4 regions of the Pantoea sp. X-Soil-YNGN-844 genome follow, and region 2 is predicted to be linked to each of the others. Evidence: predicted binding sites of a transcription regulator. Region 2 holds the regulator's gene; each other region holds the start of a gene.
The links. Region 2 encodes LexA, which represses DNA repair genes until DNA is damaged. Its sites were predicted from a motif close to TNCTGTATGTACATACAGNA; they were not measured.
Positions count from the first base shown of each region.

Region 1: AC6I8C_RS11380 (DinI-like family protein) is a predicted target of LexA. The motif match lies at 2,782-2,801, and genes of this name have one in related genera.
Region 3: sulA (SOS-induced cell division inhibitor SulA) is a predicted target of LexA. The motif match lies at 3,232-3,251, and genes of this name have one in related genera.
Region 4: AC6I8C_RS08240 (metal-dependent hydrolase) is a predicted target of LexA. The motif match lies at 4,174-4,193, and genes of this name have one in related genera.

Region 1 covers NZ_AP036007.1:2,423,493-2,429,029, forward strand. The annotation lists gene amyA (alpha-amylase) at 1-1,062, shown strand, start outside; gene yedD (lipoprotein YedD) at 1,136-1,609, opposite strand; gene AC6I8C_RS11370 (DUF6388 family protein) at 1,851-2,174, shown strand; gene iraP (anti-adapter protein IraP) at 2,365-2,664, opposite strand; gene AC6I8C_RS11380 (DinI-like family protein) at 2,840-3,079, shown strand; gene AC6I8C_RS11385 (hypothetical protein) at 3,118-3,384, opposite strand; gene AC6I8C_RS11390 (hypothetical protein) at 3,536-3,877, opposite strand; gene AC6I8C_RS11395 (hypothetical protein) at 3,864-4,247, opposite strand; gene AC6I8C_RS11400 (helix-turn-helix domain-containing protein) at 4,384-5,016, shown strand; gene AC6I8C_RS11405 (hypothetical protein) at 5,121-5,330, opposite strand.
Region 2 covers NZ_AP036007.1:318,079-323,615, forward strand. The annotation lists gene plsB (glycerol-3-phosphate 1-O-acyltransferase PlsB) at 1-1,532, opposite strand, end outside; gene AC6I8C_RS01360 (diacylglycerol kinase) at 1,661-2,029, shown strand; gene lexA (transcriptional repressor LexA) at 2,135-2,749, shown strand; gene dinF (MATE family efflux transporter DinF) at 2,849-4,171, shown strand; gene AC6I8C_RS01375 (CsbD family protein) at 4,328-4,540, shown strand; gene zur (zinc uptake transcriptional repressor Zur) at 4,605-5,126, opposite strand.
Region 3 covers NZ_AP036007.1:1,422,087-1,427,623, forward strand. The annotation lists gene AC6I8C_RS06440 (AAA family ATPase) at 1-686, opposite strand, end outside; gene matP (macrodomain Ter protein MatP) at 740-1,207, shown strand; gene ompA (porin OmpA) at 1,300-2,370, opposite strand; gene sulA (SOS-induced cell division inhibitor SulA) at 2,721-3,212, opposite strand; gene AC6I8C_RS06460 (TfoX/Sxy family DNA transformation protein) at 3,423-4,052, shown strand; gene yccS (YccS family putative transporter) at 4,049-5,537, opposite strand, start outside.
Region 4 covers NZ_AP036007.1:1,778,239-1,783,775, reverse strand. The annotation lists gene AC6I8C_RS08265 (fructosamine kinase family protein) at 15-908, shown strand; gene AC6I8C_RS08260 (YniB family protein) at 921-1,457, opposite strand; gene hxpB (hexitol phosphatase HxpB) at 1,607-2,275, shown strand; gene kduI (5-dehydro-4-deoxy-D-glucuronate isomerase) at 2,451-3,287, shown strand; gene kduD (2-dehydro-3-deoxy-D-gluconate 5-dehydrogenase KduD) at 3,305-4,066, shown strand; gene AC6I8C_RS08240 (metal-dependent hydrolase) at 4,216-4,806, shown strand; gene AC6I8C_RS08235 (L-cystine transporter) at 4,958-5,537, shown strand, end outside.

The sequences.
Region 1 (5,537 bases), 2.1 Mb from region 2:
TTCACCTTTCCGGCACGCGCCGGTGAGTATTCGAAATTTGTCTGGGACCACAAATGCTTTAGCGGCGTAGATCACATCGAAAACCCGGACGAAAACGGCGTATTCAAAATCATCAACGATTACACCGCCGAAGGCTGGAACGATCAGGTCGATAACGAACTGGGCAACTTCGACTATCTGATGGGTGCCAACATCGATTTCCGCAACAATGCGGTCAGGGAAGAGCTGAAGTACTGGGCGCGCTGGGTGATGGAACAGGTGCCCTGCACCGGCTTCCGTCTGGATGCGGTAAAACATATCCCGGCCTGGTTCTATAAAGAGTGGATCGATCATATTCAGGAAGTCGCTGAAGAACCGATGTTTATCGTCGCGGAATACTGGTCGTTCGAAACCGAGAAGCTGCAGGAGTATGTGCATCAGGTGGAAGGCAAAACCATGCTGTTTGATGCGCCACTGCACATGAACTTCCATCAGGCCTCAACCGCAGGCAGCGCCTACGACATGAGCCAGATTTTTGCTAACTCGCTGGTCGTCGCTGATCCCTGGCATGCCGTGACGATCGTGGCCAACCATGACACCCAGCCGCTGCAGTCGCTGGAAGCGCCGGTAGAGGCCTGGTTCAAACCGCTGGCCTATGCGCTGATCCTGCTGCGTGAGCAGGGCGTGCCGACCATTTTCTATCCTGACCTGTTCGGGGCGACTTACGAAGATGAGGGCGGCGACGGCGAGACGCACAAAATTGAGATGCCGGTCATTCCTGAACTCGAAGGATTAATCCGGGCCCGTCAGCAGTATGGCTGGGGCGTGCAGACCGACTATTTTGATCATCCCAACTGCGTGGCGTTCAGCCGCAGCGGTACTGAAACGCAGCCTGGCTGTGTGGTGATCATGTCGAACGGCGATGCGGGCGAGAAAAGTGTGCCGATGGGCGAAGGCTTTGCCGGTAAGGTCTGGCGCGATCATCTGGGCAACCGTGAAGAGACCATTACCGCAGACGAGCACGGTACCGCACTCTTTGCCTGTAACGGTGGCAGCGTCAGTGTCTGGGTAATAGCAGAATAACTGACTGAATAAACGTAAAACCGCCCCGGCAGACGTGTACGCGCTGCCGGGGCGGTTTTTTTATGGGCTGCTGTTACGACTGCGCGTTGTGCTCAGTAATCGGCGTGCGCAGCAGCTGCGGTTCAATATTCTGAATCACCGCGGCTTTCGGCTGTTTTGCCACTTCTTCCAGTGCCTGCTGACACTCTGTTGTCGGACGCGCCACCTTGCGCAGGGTCAGCCCGTCATAGTTGAGTTCGCTGTTATCGACGACCAGCGGCATCACGCGAATCCTGCGCGTCACGTTGACATAGTCACCATTCAGACGGGTCAGTTTGCCTGGCTTCGCAATCACACGCATCCACTGACGGCAATCCAGCGTGCTGCCATCCGCATTGATAATCAGACTGGCCATGGCCTGTTCGCTGATCAGGCTGCTCTGCGGGCCGACGGTTTGCCAGTTCCCCTGCAACTCAGCCGGTGCCGGCGTCTGTACCGCATTTTCATAATCGTTGATTTGCGCACAGCCACTCAGTGCCAGCGCGGCAATCAGCATCCACTTTTTCATGTTTAATCCCTAAGATCGCGTCAATGGCGGCTACGTTATAATTTTTCCACCGACTAGCGCAAGGTATCTGGCTGTTCAGATACCCACGAGCGGCTGTTTACAGCAGAATTTATCCTTGAGCCAGGAGACCGGTCAGCCTTTTGATCGGCAACTCGCCATCTGAATGGGCTCTGGCACGCCTGACAAGCGGAAGACAACCCGATACACTGACGCGCTGCATCAGACTTTCAGGAATATAAATATGAAAACGCCAGAAGCCTACTATGCCCAGGCACGTGAAATGTTTTTTACCGCGCATCCCGACTTTCAGTCTGCACTGGATGAGTTAACGGAGAGCGATGCCCGTGCCGCTAATCTGTCGCTGCGACAGCTGCGCGAATGGCATGCCGAACGCATCTATGCAGCCTTTTTACGGCAGAAAAATCTGGATGGGATGATTTTTTCTATTCAGCTCGCTGAGCCGGATAAAGCGGTAGCGGCTGAGGCTATCGAGACCTATCTCAAATCTCATGCTGAGTCGCTGGGAATGAGCTGGGAAGAGTTCTGCATCAAAAACGAGCTGTGATTTCAATGCACTGAACAGGTGTAAATTACACCATTCAGCCTGCCGTACAGCATCGGATAAAGCAGTAGAGCAAAACGCGATACCTTCACGTCATGCCGCAGGCGATGATTGCCCTTACGGGCAGAGCACCTTCACTGCCTCCGGAGAGATTGCCGGGCTTTCCTCTCCGGAGGTGTATTGATAAATGGCCCTACTCTCGCTCTTCCGTGGCTTTGCCTTTCACTTCTACATAGCTTGCAACCGCCAGCAGACGATTGATGTGCGTCAGCAGCAGATCAACATCCGACTGCAGAAACTCGGTCGATGATTGCGAAGCGGTAATGATGGCATCCTGCACCGTTTCTGTAATGGTCAGCGAGTTGTCCTGTTTCGCCTGCACAAGCAGCGCTGCAACCAGCAGGGACTGCGCTTCAAGCTGCGCCGTCAGCTCTTTTGCATCGACGTCCATCTTTGCCAGCTTTAGCAGAATATCAATTACCAGTTGTCGCATCGCGGACCTCCTGAAAAGTAAGCCAGCATTATGTCGCGATGCATGCACATTTTGCTAGTCGAAGATTGAGGTTTACGCGAGATAAAAATTTAGGCGAAATCAGGCGCGCCGCCTTGCTACTGTTTTTATTTACAGTATTATATATCAGCGATTTTGCCCTGAATGGATTGCCATCATGTTTGTTGAGTTGATTTATGACAAGCGCAACGTTGCCGGTTTACCGGGTGCTCGCGAGATGATTCGTGAGGAGTTGGAAAAGCGGGTGCATCGGGTTTTTCCTGACATCGAAGTCAAGGTCAAGCCGATGGAACGTAACGCGATTGATACTGATTTAAGTAAGAACGATAAGGCGACAGTTGCGCGTATTGTTGAAGAGATGTTCGACGAAGCGGAAATGTGGCTGGTAGCCGACTAATCCTTTAGCGGCTACCGTATCAGTTAGCAGGAGATGAATCAGCTCTCCTGCTCGCTGTGATTGATTTCAATCTCAATGTCCTGAATGGTGGCATCCAGGTCCTCCAGCAGTTTCCCCTGCTTATTCAGCAACGCATCAATACGATCGGCGTTCGTCTTGTCTTTATACTCACCGGCATCAAACGCTAACCAATGGCTGGACAGGGTTTCGGTGTTGGTCTGCGCGTAGTGGCGCATCTCTTTCAGCTGCGAAGTCACATCGCGCAGATAGTCATTTTTAGTTTTGGTTTCTGTTGAATCGCTCATGCTAAATTTCCTTCTGGTCAGTTATCAAAAGTGATTAGGCTTAGCGGTTCATCAACCGGCCAATCAGCGGGCGTCAGTTCAGATACAAAATGTCGCCCGGAGATTTAAAACTAGTCGATAATAGCGAAGCCGCACTAAGAATAATCGGAAGTTAACGTTTCTCCGCCGGTTTGACTGATGGCACCTCCTTCTCAATCACGACTTCTTTTACTTTTGTGATCGTTTTGTCAGCCACGCGATCCGGAATCACATCGAGCTTGTGCTGTAACGCTGCGACCTGACTGGTCAGCAAATCCACCCGGTCATCACGTCGTGCCGCGATAACCCGATAATCCGCCCGAATCTCCTCGACCCGCTTATTTGCCGTGTTACTGACGTAGAGAAAAATAATCGTCATCAGGATGCAAATCATCGAACAGCTCAGCAGAATGCAGCCGAGGATAACTTTGCGCCGGTAAGACATAGGTGCCTTAAGGCTGTTAATCGTTGCCATCGCTGCGATCCTCCAGAGTTGAGATCAGCCGATCAATCTCATTACGAAATTTATCGTTCTGACCGGTTTCGGTCATTGCCAGTAAAATGCCTACGGCATTCTTGATTAACCGCAGATCTGTTTCGAGTGTCGCAATACGTCGCAGATTCCTGTCATGACGTTCTCGTAACTCATCGTTCTCCTCCCGTATCATCAGGTTGCTCTCTTTCAGCAACACCACCTGCTCTTTGTAGCTGGTAATAATTTCGCCGCCGGCTCGATTACTGGTTACGATTGACGCAATACCCGCCAATAACGGTTTCCAGAACAGTGCTGCTGCCCCCCCACCCAGAACTAACGCACCCATACTGGTAATCAGACTACTTTCCATGCCACACCCCTTTTTCCGGTAAGGTCTCTGGAACACACTGCGTGCTGAACAGCCACGTCCTCCGCCCTGAATTTAAGATTGCTTAAATGCCAGAGTTAAGTATACTTAAGTCACTCTTAACCAAAAAGTCAAGCTGATGAAAAACGAAACGCTGGGTGACCGCATCCGACTCCGACGTAAATCACTGCAGTTAACGCAGAAGCAACTGGCGCAACAGGTAAAAGTTTCCCATGTGGCCATTTCGCAATGGGAAAAAGAAGAGACGCTGCCGCGCGGTGAGAACCTGCTGCGGCTTGCCGAAGCGCTGGGCTGCGCACCAGCTTATCTGATAGATGGGGATGGTCCTGTTTTCAGCGAAAATACCTGGGCTGGCCTGCATCAGATCCCGCTGATTGCTCAGCGTGATGTCGCACAATGGCTGAGTGACGCCAGCTCTGTGCGGCAAGAGCTACTGATGCACAATGACATGGCGCTGTCGCAGCAGAGTTTTGCCATCCGGGTAGAAGAACAAGCGATGACGCCCGCGATTCTGCGGGGGGATGTGGTGATCATTGATCCCAGTGTGGCACCTCAGCCTGGTGACTGCGTACTGGCATTACAGCAGCAGAATGCCCTGCTGCGCACCTGGCGCCAGCGTGGCAGTGAAAACGGTGTTGCGCAGTTTGAACTGGCTCCGGTCAATATCAACTTCCCCGAGCTGCATTCAAGCCGCGACAGCCTGCAGCTGATTGGAACACTGGTTGAATTACGCCGCTATCGGCAGCCATAAAAAAACCCGCCGGGTGCGGGTTAGCCTTTCAGCGAACAACATTCGCCAGAGTCATAGCCGTGCAACTACAGGGCGTCGACAAGTTGATCCACCACTACTTTGCCCTACAGGTCGGTCTGCATAATGCGATAGTTGACTGGCCATGAGCGGCGGGTGCTGAGTTTGTCGAACAGGGTCACGCCGCCTTTTTTGACACCCTGACGGCTCACAATGATCCACTCCGTCACCTCTTCCTGACCGCGATTTCTCAGGCTCAGTGTACGTTGTTCAATTAGCTGGTCTTCCGCTTCAATCTTTAAATAGTCTCGTAACATAATTTCTATCTCCTGGTAACGCAGGTCACTATATGCCTTTTATTAATCTATTCAATCTAATTTATTTATCGACACTTTTATCGTCGGGAATGTGACCTGCCGCAGGTGATATGACAGATTTGTCCATTTATGCATCAAACCTTTCCCGTTAGCATGATTGTGCTGCACACACCCGAACATCGAAAATGACGTGTTCAGTATGAGAGA
Region 2 (5,537 bases):
GCCGCGATATCATTGACCGTCGGTGTTAACCAGCTCGGACGCTGCGGCTCAATCGGATCGATGGCATCGCGCCATTCCGGCACCTGCTTATTGAGATAGTTGACCAGCGGCAGCGGCTCGCCAAAGTTAACATAACCCTGACCGAGATTGCGCAGCTTGCGCAAGCCACGCACCATCTGCATGAAGCCCTCTTTCTCTTTCGCCGCGCCGCGCAGTTCTTTGGCGTAAGTACCCACTTCCATCACGTGCTCATAGCCGATGTAGATCGGCACCAGCGTGATCGGGCGGTTACCGCCGCGCAGCATCGCCTGCAATGTCATGGCTAAGGTGCCGGTTTTCGGGTCCAGCAGGCGGCCGGTACGAGAACGACCACCCTCGACAAAGTACTCAACCGAATAGCCGCGGGTAAACAGCTCGCCGAGATATTCACGGAACACCGTGGCGTAGAGCTTGTTGCCTTTAAAAGTACGACGAATAAAGAATGCGCCCAGACGACGGAAAATCGGGCCGGCTGGCCAGAAGTTGAGGTTGATACCGGCAGCAATGTGTGGCGGGACCAGGCCCTGATGATAGAGCACGTAGGAGAGCAGCAGATAATCCATGTGGCTGCGATGGCACGGCACATAGACAATCTCGTGGCCATCCTGCGCCAGCTGGCGCACTTTTTCGCCGCCATTGACGTTGATGCCCTGATAGAGACGACTCCAGAGCCAGCCCATCACGCGGTCGGTAACGCGAATCGCTTCATAAGAGAAGTTGGCGGCAATTTCTTCCATCATCTCGACAGCATTCTGCTGCGCTTTCTCATGGGAGATTTTTTTGCTGCGTGCTTCATCTTCGACGGCTTTTTCAATCGCTTTGGATTGCAGCAGACGGTTAAACAGATCCTGACGCGCCGGTAACCGCGGGCCAATCGCCGCCAGCCGCTGACGGGCAAAATGGATGCGCGCCACGCGAGCCAGTTTCTGGGCAATCGACTTATCCGTACCGTGTTCCGTGGCCATGCGGCGCAGCGAAACGGTCGGCGAGAAGCGAACAAAACTGTCGCGTCCGTGCCAGATCACCGCAAAGAATTTCTGTACGCCGTTCAGCACCCGCAGGTGTGGCGTGGCTTCGCCCTGAACTTCACGTCCTGGTGCGCGACCAAACATCACCGTTACCGGCAGCATCTGGATATCCAGCGTAGGATTATTGCGATGCAGATCGAGGTAATCGTGAAAGATTTTCACCGATTCCACGCTGGGCACAAAATAGGGGAAGACGCGCGGGCCATCGTGGATAAATACGTGGCGCGGCAGCAGTGAACCATCAATCTCCAGCGGAGAGAGCGGGTCAGGCAGATGATGCCGCAGACACTGCGCGCGTAAAGTCAGTAAGTCGGCCTTCGAATCGTAAGGCAAAACATACATAATAGGTCGGGTCGGATCCAGACCATGTTCAGACACGGGATCGGCCGGAATGGCCTTACTTTTTACCAAAAACGACAGTGGTAAATTAAGCAATTTGTAATAGAGTTTACGCCAACCTGACATAGACAACATGAAGCCTCTTGTTAGCAAAGCGCCGCAAGCATACCAGAAAGTGCAGCGAAGATCTGTGGTGGTGCCAATTGCACGCAGCCCAGACATTGACGTCAATCCGATAAAAGGGTTCCCACATCATGGCAAATAATGCCACCGGACTTATCAGAATAGTTAAAGCCGCAGGTTACTCCTGGCAGGGACTGCGTGCCGCCTGGCAACATGAAGCGGCGTTTCGTCAGGAAGCCCTGGCTGCGCTGGTCGCCATTATTATCGCCTGCTGGCTGGATGTCGATGTGGTCTCACGCATCCTGATGATCGGGGCAGTGGTGCTGGTCGTCATTGTTGAAATCCTTAATAGCGCCATTGAAGCGGTCGTTGACCGCATCGGTCAGGAGCATCATCCGCTGGCGGGCCGGGCCAAAGATATGGGCTCTGCGGCGGTACTGATCAGCATCTTACTGGCACTGTTTGTCTGGATCGCGCTGCTCTGGACACATTTGCGATAAGCGTTCCATATCGCGCCGGAAGCCGCGTTTTGCCTGACAATCGGTTTCCATTTCGCCAATACCTGTATATACTCACAGCGACTGTATAAACAACCAGGGGGCGGGATGAAAGCATTAACCAGCAGGCAGCAGCAGGTCTATGACCTGATTCGCGACCATATTTCTTCAACAGGCATGCCGCCTACGCGCGCAGAGATTGCTGCACAACTGGGCTTCCGCTCACCGAATGCGGCAGAAGAGCACCTGAAAGCGCTGGCGCGTAAAGGTGTCATTGAGATCGTTTCGGGTGCATCGCGCGGCATTCGTCTGTTAATGGAAGAAGAAGCCTCAGAAGGCATACCGTTGATTGGCCGGGTTGCTGCCGGTGAGCCGATCATGGCGCAGGAACATATCGAAACCCACTACAAGGTCGATCCGGGCCTGTTTAAGCCGTCTGCCGACTTCCTGCTGCGCGTCAGCGGAATGTCGATGAAAGATATCGGGATTATGGATGGCGACCTGCTCGCGGTACATAAAACCCAGGATGTGCGCAACGGCCAGGTTGTCGTTGCCCGCATCGATGATGAAGTCACCGTTAAGCGCTGGAAAAAGCAGGGTGCTATCGTGCATCTGCTGCCTGAAAACAGTGATTTTGACCCGATTGTTGTCGATACCCGTGCACAGTCCCTGACCATTGAAGGTTTGGCGGTTGGCGTGGTGCGCAACGGCGAGTGGCTCTGATTTTAGGCCTGCGTGCATTCGCCTTTTCTGATGCTATTCTGTCTGCCCTAATTTTGTCGCTGACTGTTTTGCGCAGCGACACCGAGCACGGAACGGCGAATGCGCTTTATCACGGCAACCGATAAAAATCTCTGGCGGCTTGCGCTGCCGATGATCCTTTCAAATATCACCGTTCCCTTACTGGGAGTGGTCGATACTGCAGTTATTGGTCATCTCGACAGCCCTGTCTATCTTGGCGGGGTTGCGGTCGGGACCACGGTGACCAGCTTCCTCTTTATGCTGCTGCTTTTCCTTAGAATGAGTACGACTGGCCTTACGGCGCAGGCGTTTGGTGCGGACGATAAAACCGCGCTGGCACGCGCACTGACGCAGCCGCTGATCATTGCGCTGCTGGCAGGTGTACTGTTCATCGCTTTACGTTATCCGATTATTCAGCTGGCGACCCATCTGGTTGGCGGTAATCCCGCGGTACTGGAACAGGCGGCGCTGTTTATTCAGATTCGCTGGCTCAGTGCGCCTGCTACGCTGGCAAATCTGGTCATTCTGGGCTGGCTGCTGGGCGTGCAGTATGCGCGCGCGCCGGTGATCCTGCTGGTGGTGGGCAATGTGGTTAATATCGTACTCGATCTCTGGCTGGTCATAGGCCTGCACTGGGGTGTCGCGGGTGCGGCAACCGCCACGGCGCTGGCGGAGTACATTACGCTGGGTGTCGGCAGCATCATGGTCTGGCGGGTCCTGAAGCTGCGTGGTATTCCCCTGAGCCTGCTGAAGCAGAGCTGGCGCGGTGACAGCGGCCGGCTGCTGCGGCTGAACCGGGATATCATGCTGCGCTCACTGATGCTGCAACTCTGTTTCGCCTCGCTGACCGTGCTGGGCGCGCGGCTGGGCCCGGATGTGGTGGCAGTTAACGCGGTATTGCTGATGTTCATCACGTTCACGGCCTATGCGCTGGATGGCTTCGCCTACGCGGTTGAAGCGTTTGCCGGCGAGGCGCATGGTGCAAAAGATGGCGGCAAACTGCGGCGCGTCTGGCACTCTGCCTGTCGGCAGGCGGTGGTGGTGGCGCTGTTCTTCTCGCTGATCTATGCCATTGCTGGCCCGCAGATTGTTACCCTGTTGACCTCCCTTCCTTCGCTGCAACAAAGTGCTGACCGCTATCTGGTCTGGCAGATCGTTATGCCGCTGATCGGTGTCTGGTGTTATCTGCTGGATGGGATGTTTATCGGCGCGACGCGCGGACGTGAGATGCGTAACAGCATGGTGGTAGCAGCAGCAGGCTACTTTCTGACGCTGCTGAGCGTACCGGCGCTGGGCAATCACGGACTGTGGCTGGCGGTAACGGTTTTCCTGGCGCTGCGCGGTCTGTCACTGTGGCTCATCTGGCGCAGGCACTGGCGTCAGAACAGCTGGTTTGATGCCTGACGCTGTACAGGCTGATACAGATTATTCCGTATTATTCCGGGTTTGTGAATCTGGCTACTACAATTAACTTTATCCGGCGCAGTTAACCAGCGCTTTATATCGTTATTTTGTTAAGTAACAAGATAATCATTAAACCCCGAGGATTGGAGGTCTGCCATGAATAAAGATGAAGCGAGCGGCAACTGGAAGCAGTTTAAAGGCAAAATGAAAGAGAAATGGGGCAAGCTGACCGACGATGACATGCAGGTTATCGAAGGCAAACGCGATCAGCTGGTCGGCAAAATCCAGGAACGTTATGGCTATGCGAAAGATGAAGCAGAGCGTGAAGTGACGGACTGGGAAGGCCAGAATAAAGACCACCGCTGGTAATGCAGCGCTGATCAGTTAACACGTTCCGGTGCACCCGCACCGGAACCACACAAAGATGCGCCAGTTACCCGCGTTTTCCCCGCTTTTTACCCTCATCCTGATGATCGTGTTCGCAGCTTTCATGGTGCGTACAGGCTTCTACTGCAGCACAATTTTCACACAGGCCATGCGCTTCAATCACACTGTGGCGTAAAGCGAACTGCGCTTCACCCGCCAGCGTCGCGATAATCTTCTCCACGCCCTGCGCCTGTTTCTCCGTTACCGCTGCACAGCGGTCGCAGACCAGCATCACTGAGGTATGCGCCGGTGCCTCAAAGTGGTGACACATGACGTAGCTATTGTTGGACTCCACCCGATGAATGAAACCCTGCTCCAGCAGGAAATCGAGTGCCCGATATACGGTGGGGGGCTTGGCCTGCGGTTCGTTGATGCGGAGTTGATCCAGCAGATCGTAAGCGCTGATCGAGCCTGGCTGTTCGGCCATCAGGCGCAATACCTCAGCACGCTGCGAAGTCAGACGTACACCGCGCTGCAGGCACATTTTTTCAGCCTGAATCAAAATTTGCTGCGACGTCATGTTTGTCATGAAAAATTCTCCGCTGGATAAGTGATGTTATTTTATCACACATAGTTTTGCGGCGCCGATGTTCGTTTTCGCCTGTTAAAACAGCATTATTTGCCTGATAAAGCAGCATTTTAAGAATTTCAGCCGCTATCTATCTCAAATCTGACGAGAAATCAGATCCATTCTCAATCGACATGAAGCGGAATTTGTTGGCATTTTGCTTTGCATCTCACTGAGTTAAGAAGTAATGTTCAGAAAGACTTAAGGAAAGTCTGGCAGTATTTGAAATAACCCGACACAGTCTGAACAATTACAACGGTTTTTTGATTGGAAAACGTCCAATCCTTTGAATTAAGACACTGTTTCCTTTGAATTCACAGCAATAACGCGTTAGCCAGGGTTCACAATAGGGCTAACAAACTATTCAGTCGT
Region 3 (5,537 bases), 1.1 Mb from region 2:
GGCAGCGGCCGGCGCTCATCCTGAGATGTCCACTCAACATAGCCTTGCTCAATACACTTTTTCAGGCGCAGCCAGAGAATCGGCTGCGTCAGCAGGCTACGCAGTGACAGTACCAGCGTACCGCCATTGGCGCGATGGATAAGCCCTGGCTCGAGCTGGATGCGATCTTTATACTGGCGCACGCAGCCAAATAACTGCTCCATCTCAATCCACTCAGCAAAGTGAATACCACCCTGACTGGTGAATGGGCGTTGCGGATCGGAAGGGGGCTGAAGCGTGACGTTGTCAGCCATGATATGGTAATCACCGCCGGACAGAGTGGTACTGTCAGCCATGACCCGCTGCGCGGCCTGAACGATGAATGTCAGATAATCGCGATTCTCCTGGCTTCGAACCAGCAGTAACGGGAATCCCTGTGTCTGGTGATGTAAATGCGCCAGCGCATTCAGCAACCGGGGCTGTACCGTTGCCAGAGCATCAGTTTCTTCATCAGCAATTCGGGAGAAAACGGATTGGTATTGCGCGCTATCCGGCTGTAAGGTCTGCCACGTAAGTTGAGTGCTGGTCAAAATAATCGCATTTGTCTGTTTTAAGAAAAGCGAGATTATACAGGATTCACCCTTGTTAAGCACTGCAGACTTCCTGTTGAAGATGTGATGATGGCAGCATGTTTTTCGTTGCTGCATCCGGGAAAAAAGCTGTTATTCTTAGCCCGTTACGTGATCACGATGAGATTCCGATGAAATACCAGCAACTCGAAAATCTTGAATGTGGATGGAAGTGGAAATACCTGGTGAAAAAACATCGGGAAGGTGAACTGATCACGCGTCACCTTGAGTTAAGCGCGGCGCAGGCGGCAGTGGATAAACTGCTGGCGATGGAAAACAATCCGGTGACGGTGAATGAGTGGATTGCCGAACATATTCATTCCGATCTTGATAACCGACTGAAGCAGACCATCCGTGCCCGGCGGAAACGCCATTTCAACGCTGAACATCAGCATACCCGAAAAAAATCGATAGACCTGGAGTATCTGGTCTGGCAGCGGCTTGCAGGCCTGGCTCAGCGGCGCGGCTGCACGCTTTCAGAAACGATTGTTCAGCTGATAGAAGATGCGGAACGCAAAGAAAAATATGCTACTCAGATGTCGAGTCTGAAGCAGGATTTGCAGGCGATTCTGGGTAAATCGGGCTCAGAGAGCGAGTAAGCGGGCAGGGGATTTCAGAGTGTGTGCGCTGAAAGAACGATTACTGGCATAAAAAAACCCCGCCTTAGCGGGGTTTTTTATGACGTGTGAACTTAAGCCTGTGGCTGAGTTACAACGTCTTTGATGCCTTTAACATCGATTTCTACACGACGGTCCGGAGACAGGCAATCGATCAGGGCATTACGGCCTTTCACGCTGTCACAGGTGTTGCCGGTAACTGGGTTAGATTTACCCATGCCACGTGCAGAGATCTTGTTAGAAGGGATACCTTTAGATACCAGGTAATCTACGACTGACTGAGCACGTTTCTCAGACAGTTTCTGGTTGTACTGCTCTGAACCGATGCGATCGGTGAAGCCCAGTACGACAACGGAACCATCTTTAGGATCCATTGAGCTCAGCTGGCTGTACAGCTGATCCAGAGCCTGCTGGCCTTCTGGCTTCAGGGTAGATTTGTTGAAGGTGAACAGAACGTCAGACTTCAGAGTGAAACGCTTGGTTTCAACAACTGGAGCTGGTGCTGGAGCCGGAGCTGGAGCCGGAGCAGCGACGTCATCCTGACCGAAGCGGTATGAAACGCCTACGCTCAGCATGCCGTTGTCTGGACGGGTACCAACGGTCTGTGCATCACCGATGTTGTTAACCCACTGGTAATCCAGACGGGTAGCCCAGTTTTTGGTCAGTGCATATTCAACACCAACTGCAGCCAGCGGAGATACGCCAGTGTCGTGGTCGCTGATGCGGCCAGTAGTTGGGTTAGTCTGCGTTGCATCTGCGCGCCATACCATGCCGCCCAGACGAGTGTACACGTCCAGATCGTCATAGATTGGGTAGCTCAGTTTAGCAGCCAGCTGAACGCCTTGTGCTTTGAATGCGCCGTTAGTTACAGTGCCTTTGTTAGGCATGCGGCCCAGCCAGTCATAGCCCAGCTCGAAGCCCAGGTATGGGTTTGCCTGATAACCAACGAACGCACCTGCGCCCAGCTGGCTTTCATGAGTTGGACCGTTGTTGTTCTCGTAACCGTTACCGTAGTAACCAGTGTCGTGATACTGAGACCAGCCCAGTTTAGCACCGGTGTACCAGGTGTCATCTTTCGGAGCGGCCTGCGCTACGGTAGCGAAGCCAGCCAGTGCCACTGCAATTGCGATAGCTGTCTTTTTCATTTTGCGCCTCGTTATCATCCAAATAGGCAATGAGCAAAAAGGTTGCTCTTGGTTTAAATCCTTCGCCGGGTCAAAACGCTCGCTTATGACTCTACCGCAAAAAACGGAGGTTATTGAGCACCCTGGCGAGATAAAGTCTACAACGAGATTGGAAACTTACAAGTATGATGTGAGGCGCTTCTGTAAAAAAACAGCGATTTATACACAATTTCTAACAATTAGCCTGGTAGTATTGTCGCGGCAAAAAGCCTTAAAAACCTGCTAAACCATTGTCACAGCTCGAACTAACAGAATCAGTGGTTTAGCGACGACAGATAAGAAAAATAGCTTGGGAAACTTCTGATTTTTACTTAATGAAACAAATCCGACTGAATTTTTATGGCACTTTGCGGTCTGAGAGGCGCTTCCGATGTCCCGCTTGCCCGCAAAATCAAACCCAGCGCTTCGCCTTCTGCCGCCGCATTTTCAAGTTGACGGCGCTCATCTTCGTCAAGGTCATAAGGAATCCATGCCAGAACGACACTGTAATTTCCAGTACGTAATGCCTTGACCATCGCTTCCACCGCATTCAGACGTTCAGAATCGGCGATATGCATACTTTTATCTAGCGGTAATCCCGACTCCTGCATCCAGGTGCGATTCAGTTTATGTGCCGGTGTTAACCACAACTGCCAGCGTGATTGCTGACTCAGCTGCTGTAATAATGGCAATAGCAGCATCTGCATCATACCGGGCTGCTCGCTGCAGCGTAACTCGGTAATTCCACCGCCCTGAGAGACCGGAACGGAAGAGGACGCGTAATGATGAGCATAGCGTGTATTATCAGGATGTTGTGTTCGCATAAGTTAATCACCAGCAGTTGACTGTATGAATATACAGTACTGTCATCCTGGATAAAGATCAACCCAAATTTCTGAAAACGCCTCGCAAAAACGCGACAAGATTAGTTGAAGCGTTATTTATTCATTGAACCGGCTGACACTTTTTTCTATCTTCTAATTGCCTGATACCCAAGGCAATTTAAGAAATATTTCTGACATGGAGGTGGTGCAATGAAAAAGGTGAATCCGGTCGTAGAGCGCTCCAGAGCGCGCCTGGCCCCATTGGGACCCATAGAGTCCCGCACCCAGTTTGGGGGGTATGCGCTGGCTGTCGAAAGCGTGGTTTTTGCCTTAATTAATAAAGACGAACTCTATCTGCGGGCCAGTGAACCGCTGCGCGAATACATTACCGATCGCCCGCTGCAACCCTTAATTTTTCGCAAACGGGGAAAACTGGTGAGCCTCAATTACTTTCGGGTTGATGAGGCATTATGGCGCGATTCTGATCATCTGCTGGCTCTCTCTGCTGCCTCTTTAGAGACGGCGCAGCTGGAGTTGCAGGACAGGCAAGCCTCTCCGCGGCTAAAAGATTTGCCTAATCTCAGCGTACGCATGGAGATGATGCTTTTTGAGGCGGGCGTAATGAGCGTCAATCATCTCTATCAGATAGGAGCCAAACAGTGCTGGCTGAAGCTAAAAGCGATCAACCAGCATGTGGGGTTTCAGACATTACTGGCGCTGCAGGGGGCTATTATGGGCCACCATGCGGCTGCGCTGCCGCAGGCAACCCGGGCGGAGCTGAATGCATGGTTCCAGCGCACGCTTTTATCAAACCCGGACCTCAGAAGCAGTGACAGCTAGTCAGTAATAAGCGTGCGGCGCAGGCGAGCCACATCGGGCATTAATGCCACCAGCAGACCGAGTTGCTGGAGCACCAGCGGCGCACGCGTATCTGCATCTGCAGCCAGCTGGCTGATTCGCTGAGCCAGTTGCTGGCGCATCGCTTCAACATGTTCATCGCTCACCACGTCCGTCTGGAGCACATCTTCGACATAGCAAACCGTATCATCCAGTAAGGTGAGCAGGTCCGGCGCAGTAATTTTATCGCGGTGAGCGCCCAGCGCGGAAATGTAGCTCAGAAATGAGTGATTGGAGCAGAGCAACTGAAAAGCTGACTCACGCAGCTTCTGGCTGGTGCGACTTTCACTGCTCATGTTTGAGACGACAGAGGCGAGCTCAGCATCCGCATTATGCGCATCACGGCGGGCGATACGATAGGCAAGCCGGTTATCTTTACCCTGGTGATATTGCTCCATGATCGCATCCAGATAGCGACAGTTCGCCTTCAGGGTTCGCTCTGCCACCGCTGGCAGTTGACGAAAGCGCCAGTCAGGCCAGATAAAGGCGACAGCCAGCCAGGCCAGACCACAACCGAGTAGGGTATCCACGACACGGGGCAAGGCGACTTCAAACCCTTCACCCAACAGGTTAAAGCAAAGCAGCACCAGCAGAGTGATAAACAGCGTAGCCTGCGCATACTGCACCTGCCTGAAAGCGAAGAACAGCACGCCGGTAATCACAATCAGGATTAACTGCCCTTCAATGGAGGGTACCAGCCATAAAACGGGTAAACCAATCGCAATCCCCGCCAGCGTTCCGCCGATGCGCAAGGCAAGACGTCGCTGCGTTGCGTTATAGTTGGGCTGGCAGACAAACAGGCTGGTCAGCAAAATCCAGTATCCCCGCTCGAGTCCGGTTATCTGAATGAAGCCGTATCCAATACATAGCACCACTGACATGCGAACCGCATGCCGGAACAGCGCCGACGCGGGAGAGAGATGACGGCTGAAGCGCAGCCGGATATCACTCCAGCCACTTAACCCTTCGCGCGACAACAAATTGTCACTGTGTTGTGGATCTTCCCCGGCCAGCGTCTGCTCTGATTCAATGGAAGCAAGCTGTGCATCAATGGCGCGCAGGTTACGCAACAGCCAGAACAGCGCGCGGGTATGCGGGGCCTCAGGCTCATGCTGTTCAAGCCGTTCAATCGCTTTCTGCAAACGTTCAAACGCGCGCTCAAAGCGGCTGTCATGTACCCATCTTTCACGCATCAGGATGCAATGAGCCAGCTGGCGACAGGCCTGTGCCTGCATATTCAGCAGGCGCTGAAAGCGAAACAGAATTTCGTTATAGCGCCAGTCGCCGCGCAGCAGGTGATATTGCAGATGAGAAGAGCTGGCGCGTTCATGGATATCCTGCGCTACAAAATAGTAGTGCAGACTGCGACGGGTGCCGCGCGATCCGCGATCGCCGCGCAGACGGCTCTGCAGCGTGGTTTTGGTCAGA
Region 4 (5,537 bases), 1.5 Mb from region 2:
ACGAGGATAGCCCTATGTGGTCAGCCATCAGTCGTCTGTTAAGCGAGCAGTTAGGCAACGCCGAAATCACTCAACGTCACGCCCTTGCGGGTGGTGATATCCACCCCACCTGGCATATTCGCTACGGTGATCATGATGTCTTCGTTAAAAGTAACAGCCGCGAGATGCTGTCGCTTTTTACCTGGGAAGCAGACCAGCTCGCCTTGCTGGCACGCACCGGCACGGTTCGGGTGCCAAAGGTGTATGGTGTGGGTCATCATCGTGAGGAGAGCTTTCTGTTGCTGGAGTACATCAGGCCACAGCCGCTTGATGAGCAGAGTGCATATCTGCTGGGTCAGCAGCTGGCGCACCTGCATCAGTGGAGCGAGCAGACACAGTTTGGCCTCGATTTCGACAACAACATCACCACCACGCCCCAGCCTAATAGCTGGCTGCGACGCTGGTCGGTCTTTTTTGCCGAACAGCGCATCGGCTGGCAGCTGCAGCTGGCGGCCGAAAAGGGGATTCAGTACGGGGATACCGAGCTGATTATCGCCTCCGTGCAGCGGGTGCTTGCGTCACATCATCCGCAGCCGTCGCTGCTGCATGGCGATCTCTGGCCCGCTAACTGCGCCAGCAGTGACAGTGGCCCCTGGCTGTTCGATCCCGCCTGCTACTGGGGCGACCGTGAGTGCGATTTAGCCATGCTGAGCTGGTACCCTGACCTGCCCCGCCAGATTTACGACGGCTATCAGGCCGTGTGGCCCCTGCCGGATGGTTTTTCGCAGCGTCTGCCGGTCTATCAGCTCTACTATCTGCTGAACCGGGCTAACGTGTTTGGCGGGCACTGGCCTGGCGATGCGCAGTTCGCCATTGGCCAGTTGCTGGATGAGGATGCGCTCGGTACCCGTCAGGCCAGGCCGGCCTGACGGCGTTCACGGTCAGATAAAGCCCAGCAGCGACAGCGCAAAATATCCGGCTATCGCAATCACCACTGGCAGGACATAAAGCGGGAAGATCTGCAGGAAGATGGTGTGACGAGGAACGCGCACCTTCTCTTCCAGTTGCTGACGGCTGCGTCCTTCACTGCCCTTTGCCTGCTCCAGAATCATCTGATCTTCAATGCCCTCTTTGACGTGACGTGCCTGCCGTCCCATCCGCGCGCCTGATGATTCCAGCGCCAGCCCGACAAAAATCAGAATGTAGATTACCCAGAAACCCAGGTTCATCTGACCATTAAATTCCGGTACTGGCGAGTTATGCCAGAAAACGTTCAGGAATGGCGTGTTGAAGCGCAGCATATCGACAATGACATGGACGAAATCAAGCATGACGGCGTCAATGCCCGGCTGCTTCTCGCTGTGCTTAAACATAAAGCTCAGTACTGAAATAATGGTCGACAGCAGTGCCACTAAAAAGAGCACCCAGCCCACCACGCGCTTAAGGATGGCGATACGGCCAGCCTGTTGATAGGTCATAATATCTCCTGAACCTGGAATCCAATTTGCCGTCAGTCTACCTGCCAACGAAGAAATTTCCCAAATAAAGCGTGGTCAATCGGATGAAGCATGCGTCAGGAGAGAATGATGTTATGGTTAAACCGACTTTATTTATAAGGAGACCGCTGATGACCTGGCACCGCCCTGTCCTTGCTGCCCTGTTTGATATGGATGGCTTACTGATCGATTCTGAACCGCTGTGGGATCAGGCTGAACTGGATATCTTTTCAACACTGGACGTCGACCTGTCACGACGCAGTGAAATGCCCGATACCCTTGGCCTGCGTATCGACCAGACTGTGCGGATGTGGTACGAAACGCTGCCCTGGCAGGGCCCCTCTCAGCAGGAGGTTACTGACCGTATTATTGCGCGCGCCATGACGCTGGTGGATCAGACGCGGCCGCTTCTGCCTGGCGTGGAAACGGCGCTGCAGCTCTGCCAGGAGCAGGGAATGAAAATCGGCCTGGCCTCAGCATCGCCGCTCATGATGCTGGAACAGGTACTGGAGATCTTCAACCTGCGCCACTATTTCGATGTGCTGGCTTCAGCAGAAGCACTGCCCTACAGCAAGCCCCATCCGCAGGTCTACCTTAACGCCGCCGCCAGCCTGGCGATTGATCCACTCAACTGCGTCACGCTGGAAGACTCGTTCAATGGCATGATCGCCACCAAAGCGGCCCGCATGCGGTCGATTGTGGTGCCCGCCGCTGAACATCGCGACGACCCGCGCTGGGCGCTGGCAGATGTCCGGCTGGAAAATCTGACCCAGCTTAGCCTGCAGCATCTGCAGGGATAACAAACAGCCCGCGCAGCGCGGGCTTTTTTTTTGCCCGCTGCGCCTGCCGGTTGATCTACTCCGCAAAAAATAAAACAACGTTTCATTTTTATTGAATTCCCATCCCGCTCTGCCTAAGATGCCCGAAGCGTCCCCATTCGGGGCATGAATAACCTGACCTGCAGAGAGGCCTGAGATGGACGTTCGCCAAAGCATTCACAGCGATCACGCTAAACAGCTCGACACTGAAGCGCTGCGCCGCGAGTTTCTGATTGAGACGATTTTTTCCGCTGACAATTACACCCTGACCTACAGTCACATCGACCGCATCATCATTGGTGGCGTGATGCCGGTTAACAAGCCAGTCACTATCGGTGATGAGATGGGAAAGCAGCTGGGCGTCAGTTACTTTCTTGAACGCCGCGAGCTGGGCATGATCAACATTGGCGGTCCGGGCCTGGTTGAGGTCGACGGTAAAGCCTGGGAAATCGGTCATGAAGAGGCGCTTTACATTGGTAAAGGTGCGCGCAACCTGCTGTTCCGCAGCCTGAACCCGGCCCAGCCCGCTAAATTCTATTACAACAGCGCACCCGCACACTGCACCTTCCCGGATAAGAAGATTACGTTACAGGAAGCCGCAACCGCCACGCTGGGTGATGCTGCTACTGCCAATCGTCGCACCATTAACAAATTTATCGTGCCGGATGTGCTGCCCACCTGCCAGCTCACCATGGGCTTAACCCGACTGGATGAAGGCAGCCTGTGGAACACCATGCCCTGTCACACCCATGAACGGCGCATGGAAGTCTATTTCTACTTCGATATGAGCGAAGAGAGCGCGCTCTTCCACATGATGGGAGAACCCCAGCAAACCCGCCATCTGCTGGTACATAACGAGCAGGCGGTCATCTCACCCAGTTGGTCAATTCATGCCGGCGTCGGCACCCAGCGTTACACCTTTATCTGGGGCATGGTGGGTGAGAATCAGGTCTTTGATGACATGGACCACGTCAAAATCAGCGAACTGCGTTAAGCAGAGGAGAAGCATAAATGGTATTGAATACGTTTGATTTAAAAGGCAAAGTGGCAATGGTGACCGGTTGTAATACCGGTCTGGGTCAGGGTATGGCTCTGGGGCTGGCTCAGGCTGGCTGCGATATTGTCGGCGTTAACCGTTTCGAACCTGACGACACGCAGCGTAAAGTTGAAGCACTTGGCCGCCGTTTCTGGTCGATATCGGCTGACCTGATGAAATCTGATGTTGCGTCGCAGGTTGTTGAGCAGGCGGTCGCAGCCGCGGGCAGAATTGATATTCTTGTCAACAACGCCGGGATTATCCGTCGTGAAGATGCACTGAACTTCAGCGAGCAGGACTGGGATGATGTGATGAACATCAACAGTAAAACGGTCTTTTTCCTGTCACAGCAGGTAGCTCGGCAGTTTATTGCTCAGGGTAACGGCGGTAAGATTATCAATATCGCCTCTATGCTGTCGTTCCAGGGCGGCATCCGGGTGCCTTCCTATACAGCGTCAAAAAGCGCAGTCATGGGTTTAACGCGTCTGATGGCGAACGAGTGGGCGAAGCATGGCGTTAATGTTAATGCGATTGCCCCAGGCTATATGGCTACCGATAACACTGAACAGCTGCGTAAAGACCAGGCCCGAAGCGATGAGATCCTGGCGCGTATCCCGGCAGGACGCTGGGGCGTACCTGATGACATGATGGGCCCGGTAGTTTTCCTGGCCTCTTCCGCGTCTGATTACGTTAATGGCTATACTCTGGCGGTAGATGGCGGCTGGCTGGCCCGTTAATCTTTCTGGCAGAACGGGCGGACAGTGTTTCATCGCTGTCCGCCTTGTTAAAAATATTCATGCTTCGTTACAGCGTCACATGTTCTCATTTACTGGATAAATCCCTATACTGGATGCATCGACAGCTTTCTTTGCAACCAGGTTCTATCATGACGGGCGAAGGCCACATCATTTTTGCCATTGCCAGCGCTATTTTTGCCAAACGTGCTGAGCTGACACCCGTACTGGCGCAGGCCGACTGGTGGCATCTCGTTCCTTCAGCCCTGCTGACATGCCTCCTGCCCGATATCGATCACCCCAAATCTCTGCTGGGACAGCGACTACGCTGGCTTTCTCATCCTATTGCGCGCGCGTTCGGCCATCGGGGCTTTACTCATAGTCTGCTGGCAGTGGCGGCCGGTTTATGGCTTTTTCAGATAAACCTGCCCCAGTCGTCGCCGATACCGGCAGACGTACTGCAGGGTCTGACGCTGGGCTACCTCAGCCATATTGTGGCCGATATGCTGACGCCCGCCGGGGTTCCGCTGCTGTGGCCCTGCCGCTGGCGCTTCCGTCTGCCGATTCTGCGCAGTCAGAAAGGAAATCAGCTTGAGCGGGCGTTATGTCTGGGACTGGTAGGCTATGCGCTGTGGTTCCCGGTCGGCATGCCATCTTTTGGTGCAAACGGCTGGCCGACTCAGCTGTTTGATACGCTACAAAATGGCGTCGGGCGGTTAATTTCCAGTCATACTGCGCAATAAAGCCGCACAAAACGTCATTAAGTTATAAACCATGCCATTTGGATATAAGGCACCCTCTCCGCCTGCTGTTACCATTCTTGCTGTCTTAATTCGTGATTAACATTATGCGGCTTTCCCGGGTGGGAAAGCCGCATTACTCTGGAGTTTCAGCATGGACCTTCCTCTTACGCTTAATATCGTGGCCTTTGTGGTGCTGCTGGTATTACTCTCCCGCTTCAGCCGTCAGAACTGGAGCCTGTCGAAAAAAGTGCTGACCGGTCTGGTGATCGGCGTGCTGTTCGGCCTGGTTTTGCAGTTGATCTACGGCGAAAACAGCGCAGTGGTAAAAGAGTCTATCAGCTGGTTTAACATCGTCGGTAATGGCTATGTCCAGTTGCTGCAGATGGTGGTAATGCCGCTGGTGTTCGTTTCTATTCTGAGCGCAGTTGCCCGTCTGCATAATGCCTCGTCGCTGGGGAAAATCAGCGTACTGACCATTGGCGTACTGCTGTTTACCACCGCGATTTCCGCGCTGGTCGGCGTCTTCGTGACCGGCCTGTTTGGTCTGAGCGCGGAAGGTCTGGTTCAGGGTGTGCAGGAAACCGCGCGGCTGAGTGCGATCCAGAGCAACTATGTTGGCAAGGTCTCTGACCTGAGCGTGCCACAGCTGATGCTCTCCTTTATCCCGAAAAACCCGTTTGCCGATCTGACCGGCGCTAATCCAACCTCGATTATCAGCGTCGTCATCTTTG